Regions from separate parts of the Variovorax sp. PDC80 genome, predicted to be linked through region 1. Evidence: predicted binding sites of a transcription regulator. Region 1 holds the regulator's gene; the other holds the start of a gene.

Region 1 (7,669 bases):
TCTGCTCGGTGCTCGCGGCCTGGGGCGGCGATGCGGCCGTGCTGCAGGGCGTCGACCTGTCGCCGCTCGAGAGCCCGGCGGCCCAGTCGCTGATGCTGCTGCTGGCCAAGTACCCCGAGATGCTGAGCGCCGCGGCCAAGGATTTCGCGCCGCACGACGTCACCTTCTACCTGCGCGAACTGGCGGCCACGTACCACAGCTACTACGACGCCGAGCGCATCCTGGTCGACGACGAGGCCGTGAAGCTGGCGCGCCTGGCGCTGGTCGCCGCGACCGCGCAGGTGCTGCACAATGGCCTCGCGATCCTCGGCGTCACCGCGCCGCGCAAGATGTGAACCCCCTCCCCATGAAGAAGACAACCAGACAACGCGGCAACATCGTCATCGGCCTGATCATCGGGCTGGTGCTCGGCCTGGGCGTCGCGCTGGGTATCGCGGTCTACGTGACCAAGGTGCCGATCCCCTTCGTCACCAAGACACAGCGCGGCGGTGCCGAGCAGGACGAGGCCGAGGCGCGCAAGAACCGCGACTGGGACCCGAACGCCCCGCTGGCCGGCAAGCCGCAGCAGCCGCGCCCCGCGGCCGCCGGCCCGGTCGGCGCGCCACCTGCCGGCGACGGCAGCAATCCCGCCACCGCCACGGTCTCGCCCGGCACCCCGCCGCCCACGGCGCCGGTGCCGGTGGTGGTCGCGCCCAAGCCCGCGCGGCCCGCGCCGGTGCCGGCCGAGGCCAACGCGCTGCCGCCCTCGAACGATCCGCTCGGCGACCTGGCCCGGGCCCGCGCCGGCAGCGTCGGCGGCAGCACCACGGTGGCCGCCGCCCCGTCGTCGAGCAGCGGCAATGCCGCGGCCGCCACCGGCTCCGGCGGTGCCGATCCCTTCATGTACTTCGTGCAGGCCGGCGCCTTCCGCACCACCGAGGACGCCGAGGCGCAGCGCGCCAAGCTCTCGCTGATGGGCGTCGAGGCCCGCGTGACCGAGCGCGAGCAGGCCGGCCGCACCGTCTACCGCGTGCGCGCCGGTCCGTTCAACAAGAAGGACGACGCCGACCGCCTCAAGGAACGGATGGACGGCGCCGGCCTCGACTCGGCGCTGGTGCGCGTCCAGCGCTGAGCGCCGTCCGGCCGGGGAGCGCCGCCGCCGGGTGGCCTCTCCCGACAACGGTCATGGTTTTTCTTTAAGCTTCGCCGCGGTCCGCGCCGCCCCCGGTTTCCCGGAGCCCCGAGCACCGCGCGCGGGAACTCCGCTTCATCGGCCCGGCTCAGTCTGCCGTCTACCAACTGGAGAGCTCTTTCCCATGAAACGTCGTGATTTCTCGCTGGCCGTCGCCGCTGGCTCGCTCGGCCTGATGGCCCATCTGCCCGCGCAAGCCCAGGCCCGCGCACCGAAGGCCGGCACCGAATACCTCGTGCTCGACAAGCGCGTGCCGGTCGACGCACCGGCCGGCAAGATCGAGGTGATCGAGTTCTTCTCGTACAACTGCCCGCACTGCAACGACTTCGAGCCCGCGCTCGAGGCCTGGGCCAAGGGCCAGCCCAAGGACGTGGTGCTGCGCCGCGTGCCGGTGCCCTTCGTGGGCAACGACGTCGAAGCCAAGCAGCGCCTGTACTACGCGCTCGAGGCGCTGGGCAAGGTCGACGAGTACCAGCCCAAGGTCTTCAACGCGATCCACGCCCAGCGCCAGAACGTGAACGGCGACGCCAACATCGTGGCCTGGGCCGAGAAGAACGGCCTCGACGGCGCGAAGTTCAAGGAGCTGTTCACCTCCTTCGGCGTGGCGAGCAAGGCCAAGCGCGCCTCGCAACTGACCGAGGCCTACAAGGTGGCCGGCGTGCCCGCGCTGGCCGTGGCCGGCCGCTGGTACGTGGACGGCGAACTCGCCGGCAACATGAACAAGGCCTTGGCCGTCACCAACTACCTGATCGGCGAAGCCCGCAAGGGTTGAGACCGGTCTCGCGGCCCTGGCCGCTCCGCCGCCGGGAGGCCGGAATCCCATCGAGGGTTCCGGGGCGGCCGGGCCGTCATCCAGCCGGTCGGCAGAACGCGGGGCGATCCCGCGGGGTGCCGTGCCCGGGTTCGCCGCCCCCGGGGCTTTTTCATCCGCGCGCATGGGTCTGGCGCGATGGGCCGCATACAATGCAGAGCAAGTTTCGTGCCTCTATGACATCGCACTCTCACCCCACCTCCTCCCTTCGCCGCACCGGTCGCCTCGTGCTGGCCGCGCTGCTGCTGGCTGGCTCCGCCGCCGCCGCCCTGGCCGAAACGGCCGACCGGACCAAGCCGATGAACATCGAATCCGATTCGATGCGCTACGACGATCTCAAGCAGACCAGCGTCTTCACCGGCAACGTGGTGGTCACCAAGGGCACCATCATCATCCGCGGCGCGCGCATCGACGTGCGCCAGGACCCCGAGGGCTACCAGTACGGCGTGGTCACCGCGGCGCCCGGCAAGCTCGCCTACTACAAGCAGAAGCGCAACGGCAACGGCGACGAGTGGATCGAGGGCGAGTCCGAGGTCATCGAGTACGACAGCCGCGCCGACAACGTCAAGTTCATCCGCCGCGCCGTCATGCGCCGCCTGGTCGGCGCCACGCCCAACGACGAGAGCAGCGGCGCGCTGATCGTCTACGACCAGAGCAACGACACCTACACCGTCAACGGCTCGACCGTGCCGCCCAATGCCGGCGTGTCCGCGCCGGGTGGCGGTGGCCGCGTCAAGGCCATCCTCACGCCGAAGTCGGCCGCGCCGGGTGCGCCCGGCGCCGCGGCGCCGGCCACGCGCCGTCCCGCGGCCCCGGCGCCCACGCCGGCACCGGGCGCCGGACTGCGCTCCACCACCACGCTGAGCGGCGAAGGGGAAGAACGCAAGTGATCGAAGCCGCCGGAACCCAGGAAGCCAACGGCGTGCCGGGCAGCCGCCTCGTCGCGCGCGGCCTGCAGAAGAGCTATGGCAGCCGCAAGGTGGTCAAGGACGTCTCGCTCGACGTGCAGAAGGGCGAAGTGGTCGGACTGCTCGGGCCCAACGGCGCCGGCAAGACCACCTCGTTCTACATGATCGTCGGGCTGGTGCGCGCCGACGCGGGCGAGATCTCCATCGACGGCGAGCCGATCGCCCACATGCCGATCCACCGCCGCGCGCGCATGGGCCTGAGCTACCTGCCGCAGGAAGCCTCGATCTTCCGCAAGCTCACGGTCGAGGAGAACGTGCGCGCGGTGCTCGAGCTGCAGCGCGAGCCCGATGCCAACGGCCGGCCGCAGGCGCTGTCGAAGCAGCGCATGGAAGAGCGCCTGTCGGAGCTGCTGGCCGACCTGCGCGTCGACCACCTGCGCGATTCGCCCGCGCTCGCGCTGTCGGGCGGCGAACGCCGCCGCGTCGAGATCGCGCGCGCGCTGGCCACCCAGCCGCGCTTCATCCTGCTCGACGAACCCTTCGCCGGCATCGACCCGATCGCGGTGATCGAGATCCAGCGCATCATCAGCTTCCTGAAGGAACGCGGCATCGGCGTGCTGATCACCGACCACAACGTGCGCGAGACGCTGGGCATCTGCGACCACGCCTTCATCATCAGCGACGGCCATGTGCTGGCACAGGGCACGCCCTCGGAGATCGTCGACAACGCCGAAGTGCGCCGGGTCTACCTGGGCGAGCACTTCCGCATGTGATGACCCTCGTGCAAGTCATTTCCTGAGGGCATGAAACAAGGCTTGTCGCTGCGCGTTTCGCAGCATCTCGCGCTGACGCCTCAGCTGCAGCAGTCGATCCGGCTGCTGCAGCTCTCCACGCTCGAACTGAGCCAGGAGGTCGAGCAGATGCTCGACGAGAACCCCTTCCTCGAGCGCACCGCCGAGGAAGCCGCGCGCGAGGAGTTCGGCCTCGACGCCGCCGACACGCCCGCGCCGCGCGAGGACACCGAGCGCGAGGCCGAGAGCGACTACGCGAGCGCCGCGCCCTCGACCTCGACCACGTCCACCGAGACCACTTCGTCGTCCGAGGCCGAGCCGGCCCTCGACTCGCCCGAGCGCGAGCCCGACTGGGAAGGCGACGGCACCGTCGACATGGCGCCCGACGACAGCGAGTGGGGCAGCGACGCCCCCGCGCGCAACAACAGCAGCACCGGCGACGACGAGCGCGCCGATGCCACCGAGCTCGCGCGCAGCCAGGAATCGCTGCAGTCCTTCCTGCACCGCCAGGCGCTGAGCCTGCGGCTCAACGAGAACGACAGCGCCGCGCTGCGCTTTTTGATCGAGTCGCTCAACGACGACGGCTACCTCGAGGATTCGCTGCCGGCGCTGGCCTCGGGCCTCGCGGGCGACGACAACGACCAGTTCGACGAGCTGGTGCACCACTTCCAGGTCGCGCTGGGCCTGCTGCAGAGCCTGGAGCCCGCGGGCGTGGGCGCGCGCGACCTCGGCGAATGCCTCGCGATCCAGCTGCGCGCGCTGGCCGACGAGGACGAGACCGAGGACGAGGAGCTGGTGCGCAAGACCGCGCTCGCCATCTGCAAGCAGCCGATGGAGCTGCTCGCGCGGCGCGACTTCAAGCGCCTGGCCACGCTCACGCGCACCAACGAGGAGCTGGTGCGCTCGGCGCTGCAGATCATCGCGCGGCTGGAACCCAAGCCGGGCCGCCGCTTCGTCGACGTCGAGCGCAACATCGTCATTCCCGACGTGATCGTCACCAAGACCGGCCGCGGCACCAACGTGAAGTTCCGCGTCATGCTCAACCCCGAGGTGATGCCGCGGCTGCGCGTGCACGACATCTACGCCGGCGCGCTCAAGTCGCACAAGGGCGAGGGCAGCCAGGCGCTGTCGCAGCGGCTGCAGGAGGCGCGCTGGTTCATCAAGAACATCCAGCAGCGCTTCGACACCATCCTGCGCGTGAGCAACGCCATCGTCGAGCGGCAGAAGAGCTACTTCGTGCACGGCGAACTCGCGATGCGCCCGCTGGTGCTGCGCGAGATCGCCGACGAGCTCGGGTTGCACGAGTCCACCATCTCGCGCGTGACCACCGCCAAGTACATGTCCACGCCCTTCGGCACGGTCGAGCTCAAGTACTTCTTCGGCTCGGCGCTGGGCACCGAGACCGGCGGCAATGCCTCGAGCACCGCGGTGCGCGCGCTGATCAAGCAGTTCGTCGGTTCGGAGAGCGTGAAGAAGCCGCTGTCGGACAGCCAGATCTCCGAGATGCTCAAGGAGCAGGGCATCGAGTGCGCGCGCCGCACCGTCGCCAAGTACCGCGAGGCGCTGCGCATCGCGCCCGCCAACCTGCGCAAGGCCCTGTAGAAAGCCGCCGATGGCCCGACGCCTGCTGTCGCGCTGTGGGCCCTGGGTGTTCGCCATCGCGGCCGCGCTGCTGGCCGCCGGTTGCGCCACCTTGCCCGACGAGGCCCCGCGCGCCCCCGCCAGAGCCATCGCCGTGTCGAAGGACACCGCGCTCGGGCGCATCGCGCTGGCCGCGCAGCCCGACCCCGACCTCAGCGGCTTTCGCCTCATGCCCGGTGGCGACTTCGCCTTCGACACCCGCATCCAGCTCGCGCGCCGGGCCCAGCGCACGCTCGACGTCCAGTACTACCAGATCGAGAACGACGAGACCGGTCGCTACCTGCTGCGCACCCTGCGCGATGCCGCGCAGCGCGGCGTGCGGGTGCGCGTGCTGATGGACGACCTCTACACCGCGGGCGAGGACGAGCTGCTGCGCGGCTTCGCGGCCACGCCCAATGTCGAGCTGCGCCTGTTCAACCCGTTCCCGGCCGGCCGCGGCAGCCTGCTCGCGCGCTTCACGGCCTCGCTGTTCGACTTCAGCCGCGTCAACCGGCGCATGCACAACAAGCTGTTCATCGCCGACGGCGCGATGGCCGTGGCGGGCGGGCGCAACATCGGCAACCAGTACTTCCGGCGCACCGCGGGCGAGAACTTCATCGACCTCGACACCTTCGTGACGGGCGCGCTGATCCCGCGCCTGGGCAGCCTGTTCGACCAGTACTGGAACAGCCCCTACGTGCGGCCCGTCGAATCGGTGGTGGCGAGCGCGCTGCCTGCCGACGAACTGCGGCGCCGCTTCGAGGCCGCCACCGGCCCCGACACCACGCCGCCGCCGCCGAAGCCCGCGCCCAACGACCTGCTGGGCTACGGCCCGATCGCCGAGGACCTCGACGCCGGCCGGCTCGGCCTGATCTGGACCACGGCCGAGGCCTATGCCGATTCGCCCGACCGCGTGATCGGCAAGACCGCCTCGTACGGCGGCGTGCCGCTGCTCGACGTCGACAGCGTGCGCTACAACGTGGTCGAGCAGATGCGCCGCGCGCGCAGCGAGGTGACCATCGTCTCGCCCTACCTGATCCCGGGCGCCGCGGGGCTCGAGGTGATGAACGAGATCCGCCGGCGCCAGGTGAAGATCAGCGTGGTGACCAACTCGCTCGCCGCCACCGACGAGCCGTTGGTGCACACCGCCTACCGCCGCTACCGGCCCGAGATGCTGCGCCTGGGCGCCGAACTCTACGAACTCAGCACCAACCGCACCCGCCGCAGCGTGCGGCTGGGCCTGTTCGGCACCTCGGTCGGCAGGCTGCATGCCAAGTCGGCGGTGATCGACCAGCGCATCCTGTTCGTCGGCTCGATGAATTTCGACCCGCGCTCCGAGGTCCACAACACCGAGATCGGCCTGTTCATCCGCAGCCCCGAGATGGCGCAGCAGGCGCTGAAGCTGCTCGAGGTGCTCAAGCAGCAGGGCGCCTACAGGCTGCGCTTCGCCGAAGGCAGCGACTCGCGCCTGGAGTGGATCAGCGAGGAGGCCGGCAAGACCACGGTGCTGAGCGAGGAGCCCGACTCGGGCTTCTGGGACCGCACCATGCTCGAACTGCTGGCGCCGCTGACGCCCGAGAGCCTGCTCTAGGCGGTTTGGGCGGCTTTCGCAAACCGTCGGTTTCCGTTCCGCAAACCTCGGCCTGTCATGCTGTGGTGCCCCTGCGAGCAGGGGGCCCGAACACCACCGACAGGAGCACGCGCATGAAATGGATCCACTACACCGCGCCCGGCGCGGCCGCCAGCAGCTATGGCGTGCTGGAGGACGATCGCGTCCGCGCGGTGAACGGCAGCCCCTTCGGCGGCCACGACTTCACGGGCGCCGTGCATCGCCTGGCCGACGTGAGGATCGAGGTGCCGCTGCTGCCGCGCACCTTCTATGCGGCGGGGCTCAACTACGTGCGCCACATCAAGGAATACGCCGAGCGCAGCGGCCAGACGCTCGCGATCCCCGAGAAGGCCGACATCGGCTACCGCGCGGTCAACGCCCTGGTTCCGCACGAGGCGGCCGTCGTCATTCCGTCCAACGCGAAGCAGGTGGAGTACGAGGGCGAGCTGGTCGTGGTGATCGGCCAAAAGGCCCGCCACCTGAGCGAGGCCGACGCGTTGTCGTGCGTGCTGGGCTACACCATCGGCAACGACGTGAGCGAGCGGCTCTGGCAGGCCTCGGACCGCACCTTCTGGCGCGCCAAGAACAGCGACACCTTCAAGCCGATGGGGCCGTGGATCGAAACCGATTTCGACCTGGAAGCGGCCCGCACCACGGTGCGCGTCAACGGCGAGGTGAAGACGCAGTTCCGCACCGGCGAGATGCTGTTCGGCATCGCGGCCTTCATCAGCGCGATGACGCGGCATCTCACGCTGTACC
Region 2 (7,669 bases), on a different contig from region 1:
TCGCGGCCGACGCGGAAGATCGCCACGTGCACGCCCTCGACCAGCGCGCACACGCCGGTATCGGGCAGGATGTCGGTGGCCGCGCACACGGCGGTCCAGTGCAGGTCTTGCGGGGTCATGGGGCTTCCTCTTTCGTTGTCGTTCTTCAGGCCATCGAGACGTCGGCGGCCTCGGTGCGCTCCTCGGCGCGCGCCGGCCGCTTCTGGCCGCGCTCGCTCACGAACACGATGTGCTCGTCGGGCTTGTCGCTGTTGACGAAGGAGCGGAAGCGCTGGCGCGTGGCCGGGTCGTTGACGGCGGTCTTCCACTCGCACTGGTAGGTGTCGACCACGGCCTGCATCTGGGTCTCGAGCTCGGCGTGGAGGCCCAGCGTGTCCCGCAGCAGCACGCCCTTGAGGTAGTCGAGGCCGCCCTCGAGACTCTCGCGCCAGGTGCTGGTGCGCTGCAGCCGGTCGGCGGTTCGCACGTAGAACATCAGGAAGCGGTCGATCAGCCGGATCAGCTCGGCCTTCGACAGGTCGCTCGCGAGCAGCTCGGCATGGCGCGGCTTCATGCCGCCGTTGCCGCAGACGTAGAGGTTCCAGCCCTTGTCGGTGGCGATCACGCCCACGTCCTTGCCCTGCGCCTCGGCGCATTCGCGCGTGCAGCCCGAGACGCCGAACTTGATCTTGTGCGGCGCGCGCAGGCCCTTGTAGCGGTTCTCGAGCTCGACCGCGAGGCCCACGCTGTCGTCCACGCCGTAGCGGCACCAGGTCGAGCCGACGCAGCTCTTCACCGTGCGCAGCGACTTGCCGTAGGCATGGCCCGACTCGAAGCCGGCCGCGATCAGTTCCTCCCAGATCGCGGGCAGCTGCTCGACGCGCGCGCCGAACATGTCCACGCGCGCGCCGCCGGTGATCTTGGTGTAGAGGCCGTACTTCTTCGCCACCTGGCCGACCGCGATGAGACCGTCGGGCGTGACCTCGCCGCCCGGCATGCGCGGCACCACCGAATAGGTGCCGTCCTTCTGGATGTTGCCGAGGAAGTAGTCGTTGCTGTCCTGCAGCGCGGCCAGGTCCTTCTTGAGCACGAACTCGTTCCAGCACGAGGCGAAGATGCTCGCGGCCACGGGCTTGCAGATGTCGCAGCCCAGGCCCTTGCCGTGCCTGGCGAGCAGGTCGGCGAAGCTGCGGATCTCGCCCACGCGGATCAGGTGGTAGAGCTCCTGGCGCGAATAGGGGAAGTGCTCGCAGAGGTGGTTGTCGACGGCCATGCCGCGCCTGGCCATCTCCATCTTCATGACCTGCGTGACCAGCGGCACGCAGCCGCCGCAGGTGGCGCCGGCCTTGGTGCAGGCCTTCATCGCGGCCGGGGTGCAGGCGCCCTGGCCCACGGCCTCGCAGATCTGTCCCTTGCTGACGTCGTTGCACGAGCAGATCTGCGCGCTGTCGGGCAGGGCCTCGACGCCCAGGCCCGGCTTCGCCTTGCCGTCGCTCGAGGGCAGGATCAGGAACTCGGGATCCTCGGGCAGCGCGATGCCGTTGAGCGCCATCTGCAGCAGGGTGCCGTATTCGGCGGCGTCGCCCACGAGCACCGCGCCGAGCAGCAGCTTGCCGTCCTCGCTGACGACGATCTTCTTGTAGACCTTCTTGCGCTCGTCGATGAACTGGTAGGCGCGCGACTTCGGCGTCCTGCCGTGCGCGTCGCCGATGCTCGCCACGTCCACGCCCATCAGCTTGAGCTTGGTGCTCATGTCGGCGCCGGTGAAGGCGGCCTCGTGCTCGCCCGCGATGTGGCGCGCCGCCACGCGCGCCATGTCGTAGCCGGGCGCGACCAGGCCGAAGGTCTGCTCGTTCCACGAGGCGCATTCGCCGATGGCGTAGACGTTGCGGTCGCTGGTGCGGCAGTGGTCGTCGACCGCCACGCCGCCGCGCGGGCCCACGGCCAGCAGGCACTGGCGCGCGAGTTCGTCGCGCGGGCGGATGCCGGCCGAGAACACGATCATGTCGGTCTCGAGGTAGCTGCCGTCGGCGAACACCATGCGATGTCGCGCGGCGGCGCCGTCGACGATCTCCACCGTGTTGCGGCCGGTGTGCACGTGCAGGCCCAGCGCCTCGATGCTCTCGCGCAGCGCGCGGCCGCCGCCCTCGTCGACCTGCACCGCCATCAGCCGCGGCGCGAACTCCACCACGTGGGTCTCGAGGCCCATGTCGCGCAGTGCCTTCGCGCATTCGAGGCCGAGCAGGCCGCCGCCCACCACCACGCCGCTGCGCGAGCGCGCGCCGCATTCCTTCATCGCCTCGAGGTCCTCGATGGTGCGGTAGACGAAGCAGTGGGGCCGGTCGCGCCCGGGCACCGCGGGCACGAAGGGGAAGGAGCCGGTGGCCAGCACGAGCTTGTCGTAGGCCACGACTTCGCCGTCGGCCGTGGTGACGGTGTTGTTGCGCCGCTCGACGGCCACCGCGCGCGCCGCGAGGCGCAGCGTGAAGCCGCTGCGCTCGAAGAAGCCGGGCTCGACCAGCGAGAGGTCTTCGGCCGTCTTGCCCGCGAAGAATTCGGACAGGTGCACCCGGTCGTAGGCCGGCCGGGGCTCCTCGCACAGGACGGTGACTTCCGCGCCGGGAATGCCGAGCGCGTGGAGCTGCTCGAGGAACTTGTGGCCGACCATGCCGTGGCCGATGACTGCGATTTTCATGCTGAGGTCCTGCGGGGGCAGCCGGTCCTCGGATGCAGGCCACCGGGGCTGTCGGGGCGACAGCGGCAGGAGGCCTCCGCGACGGAACGGATGCGAATAATCGGATGGACAAACGAATCCGGCGGCTCATCGCCATCGGCTCGCTCGAACCCCGCCGTCGTTAGCGGAGGCACTGCGAACCCACCCAGGCCGGGAGGTCCGCGATGGGGTCGAGCAATATCCATGCCGCCGAAAAAGACCGGTGGCGGCTCGTGCGCGCACCGCAATCGCACCCAAAGTGGCGCGGCCGCGGTGCGGCGCTGTCCGCATTGGTGCGGTGCTCGAAAGGGTGGCCGCGCGGCGGCGGCGCCGGGGCCCGGGGCTTTTTCGTATGCTCGGGTGCCTGCAACGCGGGGCGCACGCCCCCACGAACCTCCGAAGACCCAAGCCATGTGCGGCTCCGAACTCCATTCCCTTCCCGACGGTGTCCAGCGCGTCGCGCGCGTGCTCCAGGACGCCGGCCATCCGCATGCGCCGCGCATGCTCGACGACGCCTGCCGCACCGCGCAGCAGGCGGCCGACGCGCTCGGCATCGCGGTCGGCCAGATCGCCAAGAGCATCATCTTCCGGCGCAAGAGCGACGAGGTCGCGGTGCTGGTCATCACCTCGGGCGACAAGCGCGTCGACGAGAAGAAGGTCGACGCGATCGTCGGCAAGACCGGCCGCGCCGACGCCGACTTCGTGAAGGCGCGCACCGGCTTCACCATCGGCGGCGTGTCGCCCGTGGGCCATGTCACGAAGCCGGTGGTGCTGATCGACCGCGAGCTGTTCCGCTTCGAGGAGATCTGGGCCGCCGCGGGCCATCCGCATGCGGTGTTCCAGCTGCGTCCGCACGACCTCGAGACGCTCACGGGCGCGCCGGTGGCCGACGTGGTGGTGGCCGCGGCGTGAACGTCGCCGAAGCGCAGGCCCTGGCCGACCGCGCCGCCGAACTGCGGGGGCTGGCCGAGCCGGTGCCCTCGCCCTGCAGCTCGGTGTGCCGCATGGACCGGCTCAGCGGCTTCTGCGAGGGCTGCCTGCGCACCATCCCCGAGATCGCGGGCTGGAGCCGCATGGAGGACGACGAGCGGCGGCAGGTCTGGCGCGCGATAGAGTGGCGGGCCCGGGCCGGCATCTGGCGGGCGCCGGCCATCGGAGACATCGACGCATGAAGCACATCGACTTCTACCTGGACTTCATCTCGCCCTATGCCTACCTCGCGTTCGAGCAGCTGCCGCAAACGCTCGAGGGCCTGAGCTACAGCGTGGACTACCGCCCGGTGCTGCTGGGCGCGGTGCTCAAGGCGCACGGCCAGCTCGGGCCGGCCGAGATTCCCGCCAAGCGCGGCTGGACCTACCGCCACGTGCTGTGGCTGGGCCACCAGCACGGCATCGAGATCGCGATGCCGGCCTCGCACCCCTACAACCCGCTCGCGCACCTGCGGCTCGCGCTCTCCACCTGCGACGACGGCCGCGTGAGCCGGCTGGTGGCCGAGACCGTCTTTCGCCACGTCTGGCGCGGCGGCCTCGAGGCGGCCGATCCCGCGCGGCTGGCCGCGCTCACCGCGCAATTGCAACCGCGTCGCGATGCCGGCAGCGACGAGAGCAAGGCCCTGCTCCAGCGCAACACCGCGGACGCGATCGCGCTCGGCGTGTTCGGCACGCCGGCCTATGCGGTCGACGGCCGGCTGTTCTGGGGCTTCGACGGCCTCGCGATGCTGCGCGCCTACCTCGCGGGCGATGCCTGGTTCGACGGGCCGCAATGGGCCGAGGCCGACCAGCGTCCGGCCCTGCTGCGCAGCAGCAAAAACTGAGCATCCGCAGCACCGACGCTGCATTTCTTACAGGCTGAAACGTGCGTCGAGGGTTTCACCTTAATCCGTAAGCGCCCGTTCAGTTTCGCGAAAGGCTCGGGTCAGTCGCGCCTCCAAGAATGCCCCACGGTCCCGAATTCGGGCGCCGCATGAACGCATACACAGGAGACGATCAATGGCAGCCACACTAGATTCACGGGGAGTGCCGCATCCGGCCCCCCGGCCCATGTCGGCGGAGGAGAAGAAGGTCATCTTCGCTTCTTCGCTGGGAACCGTGTTCGAGTGGTACGACTTCTACCTCTACGGTTCGCTCGCGGCGATCATCGCGAAGCAGTTCTTCAGCGGCCTCGATGCGGGCGCGGCCTTCATCTTCGCGCTGCTGGCCTTCGCGGCCGGTTTCCTGGTGCGTCCGTTCGGCGCCATCGTGTTCGGCCGGCTCGGCGACATGATCGGGCGCAAGTACACCTTCCTGGTCACGATCCTGATCATGGGCCTGTCGACCTTCATCGTCGGCCTGCTGCCCAGCTACGCGACCATCGGCGTCGCGGCGCCGGTGATCCTGATCGCGCTGCGCATGCTGCAGGGCCTCGCGCTCGGCGGCGAGTACGGCGGTGCCGCCACCTACGTGGCCGAGCACGCGCCGCACGGCAAGCGCGGTGCCTACACCTCGTGGATCCAGACCACGGCCACGCTCGGCCTGTTTCTGAGCCTGATCGTGATCCTGGGCGTGCGCGAAGGCCTGGGCGAAGCGGTGTTCAACGACTGGGGCTGGCGCATTCCGTTCCTGGTCTCGATCCTGCTGCTGGGCATCTCGGTGTGGATCCGCCTGTCGCTGTCGGAATCGCCCGCGTTCCAGCGCATGAAGGCCGAGGGCAAGACCTCGAAGGCGCCGCTGGCCGAATCCTTCGGCGAGTGGAAGAACCTGAAGATCGTGATCCTGGCGCTGGTGGGCCTGACCGCCGGCCAGGCCGTGGTCTGGTATTCGGGCCAGTTCTACGCGCTCTTCTTCCTGACCGCGCAGCTCAAGGTCGATGCGACCACCGCCAACCTGATGATCGCCGCCGCGCTGCTGCTCGGCACCCCGTTCTTCGTGATCTTCGGCACCCTGTCGGACAAGATCGGCCGCAAGCCGATCATCATGGCCGGCTGCCTGCTGGCCGTGGTGACCTACTTCCCGGTCTTCAAGATGCTGACCGAGGCCGCCAACCCCGACCTCGCCAAGGCCCAGGCCACCGCCGGCGTGACCGTGACCGCCGACCCCGCGACCTGCTCGTTCCAGGGCAACCCCGTGGCCCGCGAGATCGACTTCCGCAGCTCCTGCGACATCGCCAAGCGCTATCTGGTGCAGAACTCGGTGAGCTATGAGAACGTGGCCGGCGCGCCGGGTTCGAAGGCCGTCGTGAAGATCGGCGACAAGACGGTGGAAGCACCGATCGGCAACGTCGTGAACCTCAAGTTCGACGAGACCTCCGCCAAGGAGATCGCCGCCTTCAAGAAGGGCGTGGCCGAGGACCTGAAGATCGCGGGCTACCCGGCCAAGGCCGACCCCGCGAAGATGAACAAGCTGCTGACGGTGCTGCTGCTGTTCTGGCTGGTGCTGCTGGTGACCATGGTCTACGGGCCGATCGCCGCGATGCTGGTCGAGCTGTTCCCCACGCGCATCCGCTACACCTCGATGAGCCTGCCGTACCACATCGGCAACGGCTGGTTCGGCGGCCTGCTGCCGACCACCGCCTTCGCGATCGTGGCCTCCACCGGCAACATGTACAACGGCCTCTGGTACCCGATCATCATCGCGGGCATCACGCTGGTGATCGGCACGCTGTTCATCCGCGAAACGAAGGACGTGGACATCTACGCCCACGACTGAGCGCCACGGCGCCGATGAAAGGAGGGCGCCGCGCGTCCTCCGTTCAACAAAGAGGCTTCATGCCGACCCTCGGCATGAGGCCTTTTTCTTGAACCCAGCAATCACCCCTCTCAGGAGACAGAACCCATGTGGAAAATCGCAGTCGGCTTCGCCATCTTCGCGGCCATCGCGCTGTACGTGATCTCGAAGGCCGGCGACAAGGTCGACATGTCGGGCGAGAAGCACGGCGTGGAAGTGCACGAGCCGGCGCCTGCTGCGCCGGCTGCCGCTGCGAGCGCGCCGAAGTAAATCTCCGAAGCGCTGCCTAGCGCTTGAAGCGGCCGTCGCTCACGATCGACAGGTCGACGTATTCGATGCCCGTGTGATCGGTCGGCGAAAACGAGATATCGAGCCCGCCACCCGGGTCGTACTGGAAGGCATTGAGCGTGGCCAGCAGCCGCGCGCGCGTGGGCTTCGGCCCGGTGCGGCGCAGTGCCTCCACCAGCACCTTGGTCGCCACGAAGCCTTCGAGCAGCGCGGGCGACAGGTCTTCCTGGCCCTTGGCCTTGGCGAGCGCCAGGGCCTCCTTGATCAGCGGATTGCCGAACGAGCGCTCGTAGGGGAACACCTGCGTGATGATCACGCCGCGGCTCGCGCTGCCGAGGTCCTTGATGAAGCCCGAGGCCGCGTTGTTCGACAGCGTGACCACCTGCGCGGCCGAGCCCGCGGCGCGCAGCGCCTTCACGCCGTCGGACACCGAGGTGCCCGAGCCGATCCACAGCACGGCCTGCGCATTCGCCTCGACGAGCTTCGGCACGATGGCCGCGAAGTCGGGCTTGTTGCGGTCGGCCAGCGCGATCACCACCGGCTTGAGATTGGCCTTCTCGAAGCCGCGGTTCGCGCCCTCGAGGCCGTCCTTGCCGAAGGAGTCGTCGGCCTGCACCACCGCGATGCGCTGGATGCCCGTGGTCTGCAGGTGCACCACCGCCTTCTCGGCCTCGCGCTGGTAGGTGGAGCGCACGTTGAAGATGTTCTTCTGCACCGGCTTGTGCAGCGCCATCGCGCCGGTCGACGGGCCGACCAGCGGCACGCCATGCTTGTCGAGCAGCGGGATCACCGCGAGCGTGTTGGGCGTGCCGCGGTTGAGCAGCAGCGCGACCACCTTCTTGTCCTCGATCAGGATGCGCGAGTTCTCGAGCGAGCGCTTGGCATCGAGGCCGTCGTCCATGCGGATGACCTCGATCTGCTCGCCGTTGATGCCGCCCTGGGCGTTGACCTGGTCGATGACCAGCTGCGAGCCCATGATCGTCTCCTT

What was found. Region 1 encodes sigma-54, which starts transcription at its own class of promoters, with help from an activator protein. Its sites were predicted from a motif close to TGGCANGNAANCTGCTTT; they were not measured.
Region 2: a site for sigma-54 is predicted at 2,885-2,902, ahead of nirB (nitrite reductase large subunit NirB). Genes of this name have one in related genera too.

Annotation. Positions count from the first base shown of each region.
Region 1 covers NZ_FOWG01000011.1:188,803-196,471, forward strand. The annotation lists gene argS (arginine--tRNA ligase) at 1-335, shown strand, start outside; gene BM109_RS28865 (SPOR domain-containing protein) at 347-1,111, shown strand; gene BM109_RS28870 (thiol:disulfide interchange protein DsbA/DsbL) at 1,296-1,943, shown strand; gene lptA (lipopolysaccharide transport periplasmic protein LptA) at 2,159-2,872, shown strand; gene lptB (LPS export ABC transporter ATP-binding protein) at 2,869-3,663, shown strand; gene BM109_RS28885 (RNA polymerase factor sigma-54) at 3,694-5,283, shown strand; gene BM109_RS28890 (phospholipase D family protein) at 5,294-6,892, shown strand; gene BM109_RS28895 (fumarylacetoacetate hydrolase family protein) at 7,006-7,669, shown strand, end outside.
Region 2 covers NZ_FOWG01000008.1:352,467-360,135, reverse strand. The annotation lists gene nirD (nitrite reductase small subunit NirD) at 1-119, opposite strand, end outside; gene nirB (nitrite reductase large subunit NirB) at 146-2,674, opposite strand; gene BM109_RS23970 (YbaK/EbsC family protein) at 3,104-3,604, shown strand; gene BM109_RS23965 (DUF1289 domain-containing protein) at 3,601-3,864, shown strand; gene BM109_RS23960 (2-hydroxychromene-2-carboxylate isomerase) at 3,861-4,505, shown strand; gene BM109_RS23955 (MFS transporter) at 4,681-6,375, shown strand; gene BM109_RS41305 (hypothetical protein) at 6,502-6,663, shown strand; gene BM109_RS23950 (ABC transporter substrate-binding protein) at 6,680-7,669, opposite strand, start outside.